DNA from 2 places in the Endozoicomonas sp. Mp262 genome. Region 2 is predicted to be linked to the other one. Evidence: riboswitches for the same ligand, from Rfam matches in the RefSeq annotation. Region 2 holds a riboswitch; the other holds the start of a gene.

Region 1 (4,402 bases), 430 kb from region 2:
CACAGCCAAAATCTGCAATTTTAACGTTTCCTTCTTTACCGATTAAAATATTTTCAGGCTTGAGGTCAAAATGGGTGATGCCTTTTGCATGTATATAATTTATTCCGGTGAAAAGTTGCTTGCCTATATTGCGGATGAGTGAAGCAGGCAATTTCTGGTCAGAATTTATTTTTGCAGGAGTTCTTTTTTTTTCGGAGGGTGGATTTACTGTCATATCAATAAGTGTGGATAGAGGATGTCCTTCATCCCTCATTAGTTTTTTATCAAAATCAACACGCACAATATTAGGGTGTTTGCCCAAGTGCCTCATGATTTCTTCATTATCAATAACTTGTTCATGTGTTTCTTTATCGGTTTTGGCAACCCATAATTTTCCATGGGTCTCGTTTCCTTTTAGTACTTGATCGACACGTCCAAAGTTCCCTTCTCCTAATCTATTGAATACTATGTCGTGAGAAATATTGAAAGGCCTGGTTTTTCTTTCTATTAATTTTGTTGTCGGAGGAAGTGATGTGGCTTTTGATTCCGGTGAAGATGCTTTCCTTTGTCTTAAAGTAATGATACCCGATTTAAGTGCTTCTACTTTTCGACTGAGCCAAGGCTTTTTAGCGACTCTGGTTTCGCCTTTATTATGGCTAAGTTCTTGTTCTGCCTTGAGGTCGGCTAATAGCTCAGGGCTTTTTGGAGGAACTGGAGGTGGGGGGGAAGTGGGTTCCATGTTTTGATCTCCCTGTCAGAATAAATAGAAAACGCCACCTTATAAATTAGTATAGACTGGGTATGTTCTTGGGTTAGGTGTCAGTACAATAGGTTATTTAACCGCTATTTCATCACGGGTTATTGCCGTACCTATGAGAAATCCCAGAATATATACCCCTCAACCATTAGTTGCAGGGACAACTGTCGAGCTGATAGACACTGCTGCAAATCATGTGGGTCGTGTCCTGCGAATGAAGGCCGGTGAGCCTTTGATTCTTTTTAATGGCGAAGGTGGGTCATTTCAGGGCCAGGTCGCTTCAGTTTCTAAAAAGCAGGTATCGGTGCTGCTGGAAAGCCGACGGGATTCTGACTCTGAGTCACCTTTACGCATTGAGCTTGGTCAGTCCCTGAGTCGTGGTGAAAGAATGGATTATGCCATTCAGAAAGCCACCGAGATGGGAATCACCGATATTACGCCAATTTTGAGTGAGCGTTGTGAAGTCCGGTTAAATGCTGAACGCCAGGAAAAGCGGATTAAGCATTGGCAACAGGTGGCTATCAGTGCCTGTGAGCAGTGTGGCAGAAACCGGGTTCCTGTTATCCATCCTCCTGTCACCGTAGCGCAGTGGCTTGATAGTCGTACCACTGACCTTAACTTTGTACTTCATCATCGGACCGATAAAAAGCTGGAGGGCTATAGCAAACCAGACTCTGTTTCCCTGTTAATTGGCCCGGAAGGGGGCTTGACTGCCGATGAAATTGGTATGGCTGAGTCCCATGGTTTTAAGGCATTGGCCATGGGACCCAGGGTGTTGAGGACAGAAACGGCACCTGTTGCTGCAGCAGCGCTGATGCATTATCTGTGGGGGGATTTGTCGTGACTGCCGCCCTATCGGGCGAGGCTTCTAAGCATCAGCAATACGTTCCGGCCTCTTGGCAAACCGGCTCTCCCGGTGTGCTATAAATAGCGATGCTCCGACAATAATGGCAGCCCCCAGCCATAAACGGCCGGGAGGCACCCAGCCAAACACCAGCCAGCCTGCGAGCACATTCATCGGTAATTTGGCATGGTCAAAAGGCTGTATATAGGAAGCATCCGCTACTTCATAGGCCTTGGCTATAGCCAGCTGGGCAATGCCGGTTAACAGTCCGGCTGCTATCAGAAATACCCATTCCTGCCCTGCGGGCCAGCTGAAAACCGGTGCTGCCAGCACCGCATTAAAGGGCGCTATAAGCACTAACAGGTAAAGGACTATCGTAGAAGAATGCTCTGTGCGGGACTGATACTTTACCAACAGGGAGTAACCCGCCCAGAAAAAAGCAGCGATGACTGGCAGTAGCGAAGCCAGATTAAAACCTTCGGCCCAGGGTTCCAGGATAATCATGGCGCCCAGAAAACCCGCTAACGTTGCTATCCACCGGGCGATACCGACGGTTTCTCCCAGCAGCAGTCCTGAACCAACGGTGGCGATAAGGGGGGACAACATTAACAGGGCAATACCCTGCCAGATAGGTACAGGCCAGGAAAGCGCCCATAGCCAGAATTGAACCCCCAGGACTGCAAAACCAACCCGCAGAAGGTGTAGTAAGGGTTGGCGCGTTGTTAACAGGTGACCCAGACCCTGCTGTTTCATCCAGGGTAACAGGATAGCTACGGCGATAAGGTATTGGAAAAAGGCAACATTGGATGATGGCATACCCATCTTGAAGCTTAAATACTGCCCCAGGCTATTAACGCCTGCAAAGGCAGCTCCGGCAGATAGCATCCAGGCTGCGCCAAGAATGGGGTTATGGTGATTGGTGGGGGTCATTTGTTTATGGATTCCTTTATCCTCTTCTATCCGGACTCTAACCGTCGGCTCTGGAATGGCTGCCAGTGGCATTTTCACCAGATCTGCTGACCCTGCTTCTTGGATTTGCAGGCGCTTGCGGGCTTTTCTCCTGAAGAGAACTACCGCCGGTCGGGATTTTCACCCTGCCCTGAGAATAGTCATTAGCGACGGTCAATCCTATACCAAAACACATGATTGGGGCATTATTTTTATATTCCCCATACACAGACTTCTAGCTGTTCCCTATGCCTGCCAACTTATGTTCCCTATGCCTGCCAACTTATGTTCCACACTGGCCAGATTTGGGATAATTGCGGGTAACCCGTTAATGATGGCCTGTCTTCTTTCAGCGGGCCCGGTGACTTCATTGGATGGCAATATATCCTGCTTACCAAGCGTTAAAGGTTGTGGGACACCCTGGATGATCAAACCATAAAAACTGTACGGGGTCTTGGTCAGGGTTTTCTTCAGTATGGCAATCCGCGTGGTGATTGAGTGACTGGTAAATTGCTGTTCATTAATACGCTCAAAGGCCATTAAAGGAACGGTGACGCCTCGCCAGTCAATATCTCCCAAATACCAATGGTTGTCCTCCTGAATACTCTCAGGCTGGATATAGTCAATCACTTCTGCCAGACAAGCCATGGGCAGGAGTAAAGGGTGTTGTTGCAGTGGCAGCAGCAGGGATTTTATTTCCTGGCTGCTGGTGGTTGGGGTGTCCATATTAACTCCCGGCCTTGCTTAGATGTTTTTTAACGGTTTCAAGCAGGATGTTTTCCTGGAAAGGCTTGCCCACATAATCGTTAACACCCAGGCTGAATGCCCGGTCTTTATGCTTTTCCCCGGTACGTGAGGTCACCATGATGATGGGCAACGTCTTGCAGGAGGGATCATTACGAATAGCACTGGCCACTTCAAAGCCATCCATTTTTGGCATTTCGATATCCAGCAGAACAAGGTCCGGTTTTTTTTCGGAGATTATACGCAAGGCATCAGTGCCATCTTTTGCAGAACTCACTTCATAACCATTACGGGCAAGAAGGCGGGATGTCACTTTACGCATGGTAATGGAATCATCCACAATCAGAATGGTTGAGGTGTTGGTCTTATTGGTATCTTCTGACACCAGTTCACCGGCATCTGTTTTTGCCAGTGGGGAATAGTGTTTTTTGATCAGGGCCAAGGGTTCAATAACTATAACCACAGAACCATCTGCCAAAATGGTTGCACCATTAACACCGGACAATTCCTCAAACTGCGGGCCAAGGGGTTGGGTTATAATTTCCCTGCCTCCATAAATAGCATCAATATGGAGGGCAAAATTTTCACCGCCCCGCTGTAAAATAATAACTGGGCCATGTTCTGTCTTAACCCGGGTAGTTCTGTTGCCAAGGAGTCTGTTGAATGAAATAAGCCGGTGTTTTATACCAGCATATTCGAGTCCTTTTTCTTCCTTATAGCAGGCCAGGAGTTCCGTAGGACTAACCATCGCCAGCCCATCAATGGACTGCATGGGAATTGCGTAAAGGCGGTCACTTTGCTGAACCAATAATGCCCTGCCAATAGGTGAGCGAATGGGCAGGTGTATACTGAACCCTGTGCCCTGCCCCGGTTGGCTGGTTATTTTAATATTTCCGCCGAGTTCACTGATTTCGCTACTGACAACATCCAGGCCGACGCCCCGGCCAGACATCTGGGTGATTTTATTGGCAGTGGAGAGGCCGGGTGCCAGAATCAGGCGGAGCAGTTCAGAGTGAGCAAGTTGGGCATCTTTGGCTATGATGCCTTTTTCTATGGCCTTTTCCCTGACGGCATTAAGATCAATACCCTGGCCATCATCACTGACTTCCAGAATAGAGTGAGTACTGGTA
Region 2 (4,402 bases):
ATTGCTGTTTTTACTGTGGTAACCCTGTCAGCCGCAGAAACGCCTGTGGTAACGCCTCTTTTTGCTTCAATAGAAACACCTGAATCCGTGATTTCTTGATTTGCCCGGCAGTTTTGAAAATGTGCTGATTAATTTTTTCCTTTGAAAATAACTCGGGTTATTGATTGAAGTGTTTTTATGTCGTTTTTAAGCATAAATGCTGATCAAAATATCATCAAACTTGAAGACAGGTTGAAAGAAGCCCTACCGTTATCAATACAGTACTTTCTCATTTATGGCATTTTTTTCTATCTCGCTATTCAATCAACAAAGTGCATGCTGGCTTATTAATTGATGGAAAGACCTGAAACCAGGACAGTAACGACCAAAGCGTAGCCGGTATTGATGTCCTTTTTTCAGAAGACGGGCAGCCAGGTAGATGAGTTCCTGTATCACGGTTTTTAACCGGCGTCGTTTGGCTTTATGACGTACCGGCGCATCTGGCCCGAGCAAGCAACTCTGCCCCATGTAGCGCAGAATGTTATAGACCAGTGCACCCAAACACATCACCAGGTCGTTGGTGTCAAACTTGCCTGAAGGCAGGCGCTCTAAATCCATATCAGTCTTCAACTCACTGTGAAACTGCTCGCTGGTCGCATGATCCTCATAAAGATTAATGATCTGATCATCGCTGTAGTCAGCTTCGCTGAGTGTTGTCCACCATCCTTCCAGCTCATAATCGGGTGTCAGAAATCTCTGCCCTACAGTATCAGTGGTACGCTTGATAATGCGAATAATCAGACGCTGGTTACCATAGTTGGTTTCATAGACGGTTGAGAGTGTCGCATAACTCTTTCCTGGACGCGACTCCTCCCATTTGACTTGCTTTTCTTCAAAAATGGGGAGCCAGTGTTCCTTGGTGTGATACTTTCTTGGGTTGAGCTTGATAATGTGATTCACACCTTTGAACCCGGCGATTTCCCGGCGCGATTCCTCAGCATCGTGGCCACTATCAAGGCGAACCAGAATAGGCGCTCGGGTCAAACGTCGGCTGCGGTGCAGCACTGCTTGTAAAAAGCCAATAAAATCATTCTGGGAGTGCTGAGAGCCTGGGCGTAATTCACATCCCAGGCACCAGCCTTCGCAGCCAAAGTAAGCGGCAATAGGGGCATAACCAAAGAATTTTTTATACGTGTACTCGACCCCCTCCTTTTTGGTATTGCTGTTATCCATAGGGAATACGTCGATATCCAGTGGTATGTGCTGCTTCTTATCGAGTTTTTTCGGAAGGGGTGTGACGGGCACCTGAAGATTAACCAGGACATCGGTAAGGCTGTCCTCGATGAAAGGAATCAGTTGGGCGGCATCTTCATTGAAACGCTGTCTTAAGCGGCTGGCTGAAGGCATTTGTTTAATGCCCATTGCCAACCGGAACCAGTCGTTATCCCGGTTATTATCAACATTATCAAAATCACTTTTACCCTGAGCCAGTTGGCCGCAGTAAGCTCTGATCAGGTCGATATGAGTGATACGGTGCCTTTTTTTTATTTTGCGCAGGGATTTGCTTAACGCTGTCTTTTTGTTGAGTGCATGACCAACGAAATAAAGCCCTGCGACCGGTGTATAAAATTCCGTCTGTGATTGTTCAATTTTCAGTTTCACAAAAATGCACCCAGGTGGTGAAAATTAGAGTGGGTGCATTTTAACTTGGAACTTACGTTTTGTGGTTGATCCAGAGGAGTTGGGCTACAGTGAACTCACGGATTCAGGGAAACAGTAAAGGCCGTTTTATTTTTACTAGAATTCACATCAACCATGGGAGGTAGCTTCAACTGGGATGCTTTTTCATCAGTTAAGCAAAGACACACAATACCGCTGCATTCCCGAATTAACATCGCCATTTGCTCAATTGTTATTGACGAAGCAGAGAAAATAAGATCCCCTTCATTTTCCCGGTCTTCATCATCAACTAAAATAACGCCTCCCCCACTTCTTAAGTGAGCAATTGCCTTTTCTACTCTGTTTGAATAACTGCCAAATTGGTTGAGTAAAGATTGATTCATGGATATACCTTTCATGATAAAAAATAACCAGAATCAGGGCATGAAAATAACAGCAGCGCAAAGCCGCTATCATAATGAAAACAGCATTAAAACAGATTAAATTCTGTTCATTTCTCTTTCATCCGGACTATAACCGTCGGCTCTGGAGTCACACCAGATCTGCTGACCTAAACAAGCATACCGTTTAGCGCTCGTGGGCTTTTCGTAATTCAACGAATTTACCACCGGTGGGGAATTTCACCCCGCCCTGAGAAGCATTATCAAATAACATAATCATTTTAAAAAATAATTATATTGATACACAACAAAAGTTTATTAATGTCTAATCAGTATAAGAAGAAGCCTCATATATTGTCCCTCCCACACCATAGCCATAAGAACAAAGCTAAAAAGATAAGCGGGAAAAACAGTGGAGTTTATAGCAGTCTTTTATCTACTGTTTTATCTACTTTTTCAATGATATTAATACCAATCCTCCCTAAAAAATAATAAATTTGTGGGTAAATACAGGAAAAATCCTTTTAGTCATTCTCTCTTGCCATAGGTCAACCCATAAATACTTACTAAAAGTAACATGGCTGCGTATTACTCGAAAAAAAGTGAAGAATCTTATGAAATATGAATCTGTTGGCGTGCTGAAACAGCCTCGCCCTTTTTACATGATTTTTTTTGTAGAGTTATGGGAGCGTTTTGGCTATTACGCACTTCAGGGTGTATTAGCGGTTTACTTTGTAAAGCAGCTTGGGTTTTCTGAAGCAGACAGCTTTGTCACCTTTGGTGCCTTTGCAGCTTTAGTTTATGGTTTGATTTCTATTGGCGGCAAAATTGGCGATAAAGTACTCGGTACTAAACGTACCATTATCCTGGGGGCACTGGTGCTTGCCTTGGGTTACTTACTGATGGGCGCTTCAATTTTGTACCCGGATCTGGTATTTCTGTCTCTTGGTTTTGTTGCAGTGGGCAACGGACTGTTTAAGGCAAACCCTTCCAGCCTGTTAGCAAAGTGCTACGACGAGAATGATTCACGCATGGATGGCGGTTTTACCCTGTATTACATGTCCATTAACATCGGCTCATTTATCTCTTTATCCCTGGCACCGGTCATCTCGGAAAAATTTGGTTATACAACGACGTATATTATATGTGCGATTGGCTTGGCAGCCTGTCTGTATAGTTACTATCACTTTCGCGCCAGTGTCCAGAACATTGGCTCACCGGCCGATGATCAACCACTAAACAAACGCCATTTATTTTATGTGTTACTTGGAACAGTCATCGGCGCATTTATCTGTGCCTGGTTATTGCGTCACGTCTTTATAACAAACCTGGCAATCGCCCTGATTTCTCTAGTAGTTGTTTGCGTGTTCTTTAAAGAGACCTTTCAGCTTAAGGGCGTAGAACGAAATAAAATGATTGTTGCGTTTATTTTAATGATCGAAGCCATTGTCTTTTTCTGTCTATACGCCCAGATGCCAACCTCTCTTAATTTCTTCGCCATTAATAATGTTGATACTCACCTGCTGGGTTTCAATATGAACCCGGTGAGCTTCCAGGCTTTTAATCCTTTCTGGATTGTTCTGTGCAGCCCGTTACTGGCAGCATTATACAACAAAGTGGGCGATAACCTGACCATGCCCGCTAAATTTACCATTGGCATGTTTCTGTGTGCTGCAGGCTTCTGGTGTGCCTATCTGCCCGCCTTTTTCCATACATCAGCCGGAATGGTCAGTGCCTGGTGGCTGGTCTTTGTCTACATGTTTCAGTCCATTGGTGAGTTAATGATTTCTGGTCTTGGTCTGGCAATGGTTGCCGCACTGGTGCCACAAAGACTCATGGGCTTTATTATGGGCGCATGGTTTTTAACACAAGCTGCATCTTTTGTTATTGGTGGTTGGATTGCGACATTCACTGCCGTACCAGAAGGTGTCACTGACCCCTTAAAAACACTGCCACTTTACACCGGTACGTTTGGAAAGATTGGTATTGCCACCACCATCGTTGCAGTGTTGATGTTAATAACTAAGTAGGTCATAGTTTGGTTTCAAATAAACTGGATGTTCGGCCAGTACGAGAAATCTACTTCTTGATCTAACGATCAGATAGCTATTGAATGATACATTTACTCTATTATAAAGAGAGTACTGGTCTTTAAATCCCTCTCCCTATGAAGTACGTCACTACAATCACTGATGAAGCTGTTTTATTAACTTTGAAATTCGCCAAACACTACGGACCTCTGAGATGTATAAGGGAAAGAGCCCATAGCCTTTTATTGAGCAATCGTGGCTTTACCCTTGAGCAAATTGCCGAAATACTTGAAATTAGATATCAAACTGCTTCTCAGTGGATTGATGATTGGG

The links. Region 2 has a riboswitch for FMN ahead of MJ595_RS04650 (3,4-dihydroxy-2-butanone-4-phosphate synthase). Riboswitches for the same ligand answer to the same signal wherever they lie in the genome.
Region 1: linked by a shared signal. The riboswitch ahead of MJ595_RS06490 (DMT family transporter) and the one ahead of MJ595_RS04650 (3,4-dihydroxy-2-butanone-4-phosphate synthase) in region 2 are both predicted to bind FMN.

What each region holds. Positions count from the first base shown of each region.
Region 1 is NZ_CP092489.1:1,491,449-1,495,850, reverse strand. It holds gene MJ595_RS06500 (protein kinase) at 1-718, opposite strand, end outside; gene MJ595_RS06495 (16S rRNA (uracil(1498)-N(3))-methyltransferase) at 852-1,580, shown strand; gene MJ595_RS06490 (DMT family transporter) at 1,605-2,510, opposite strand; FMN riboswitch at 2,525-2,691, opposite strand; gene MJ595_RS06485 (chemotaxis protein CheW) at 2,775-3,254, opposite strand; gene MJ595_RS06480 (response regulator) at 3,256-4,402, opposite strand, start outside.
Region 2 is NZ_CP092489.1:1,064,312-1,068,713, forward strand. It holds gene MJ595_RS04640 (3,4-dihydroxy-2-butanone-4-phosphate synthase) at 1-92, opposite strand, end outside; gene MJ595_RS04645 (IS1380 family transposase) at 304-1,641, opposite strand; gene MJ595_RS04650 (3,4-dihydroxy-2-butanone-4-phosphate synthase) at 1,737-2,042, opposite strand; FMN riboswitch at 2,149-2,301, opposite strand; gene MJ595_RS04655 (oligopeptide:H+ symporter) at 2,654-4,069, shown strand; gene MJ595_RS04660 (helix-turn-helix domain-containing protein) at 4,207-4,402, shown strand, end outside.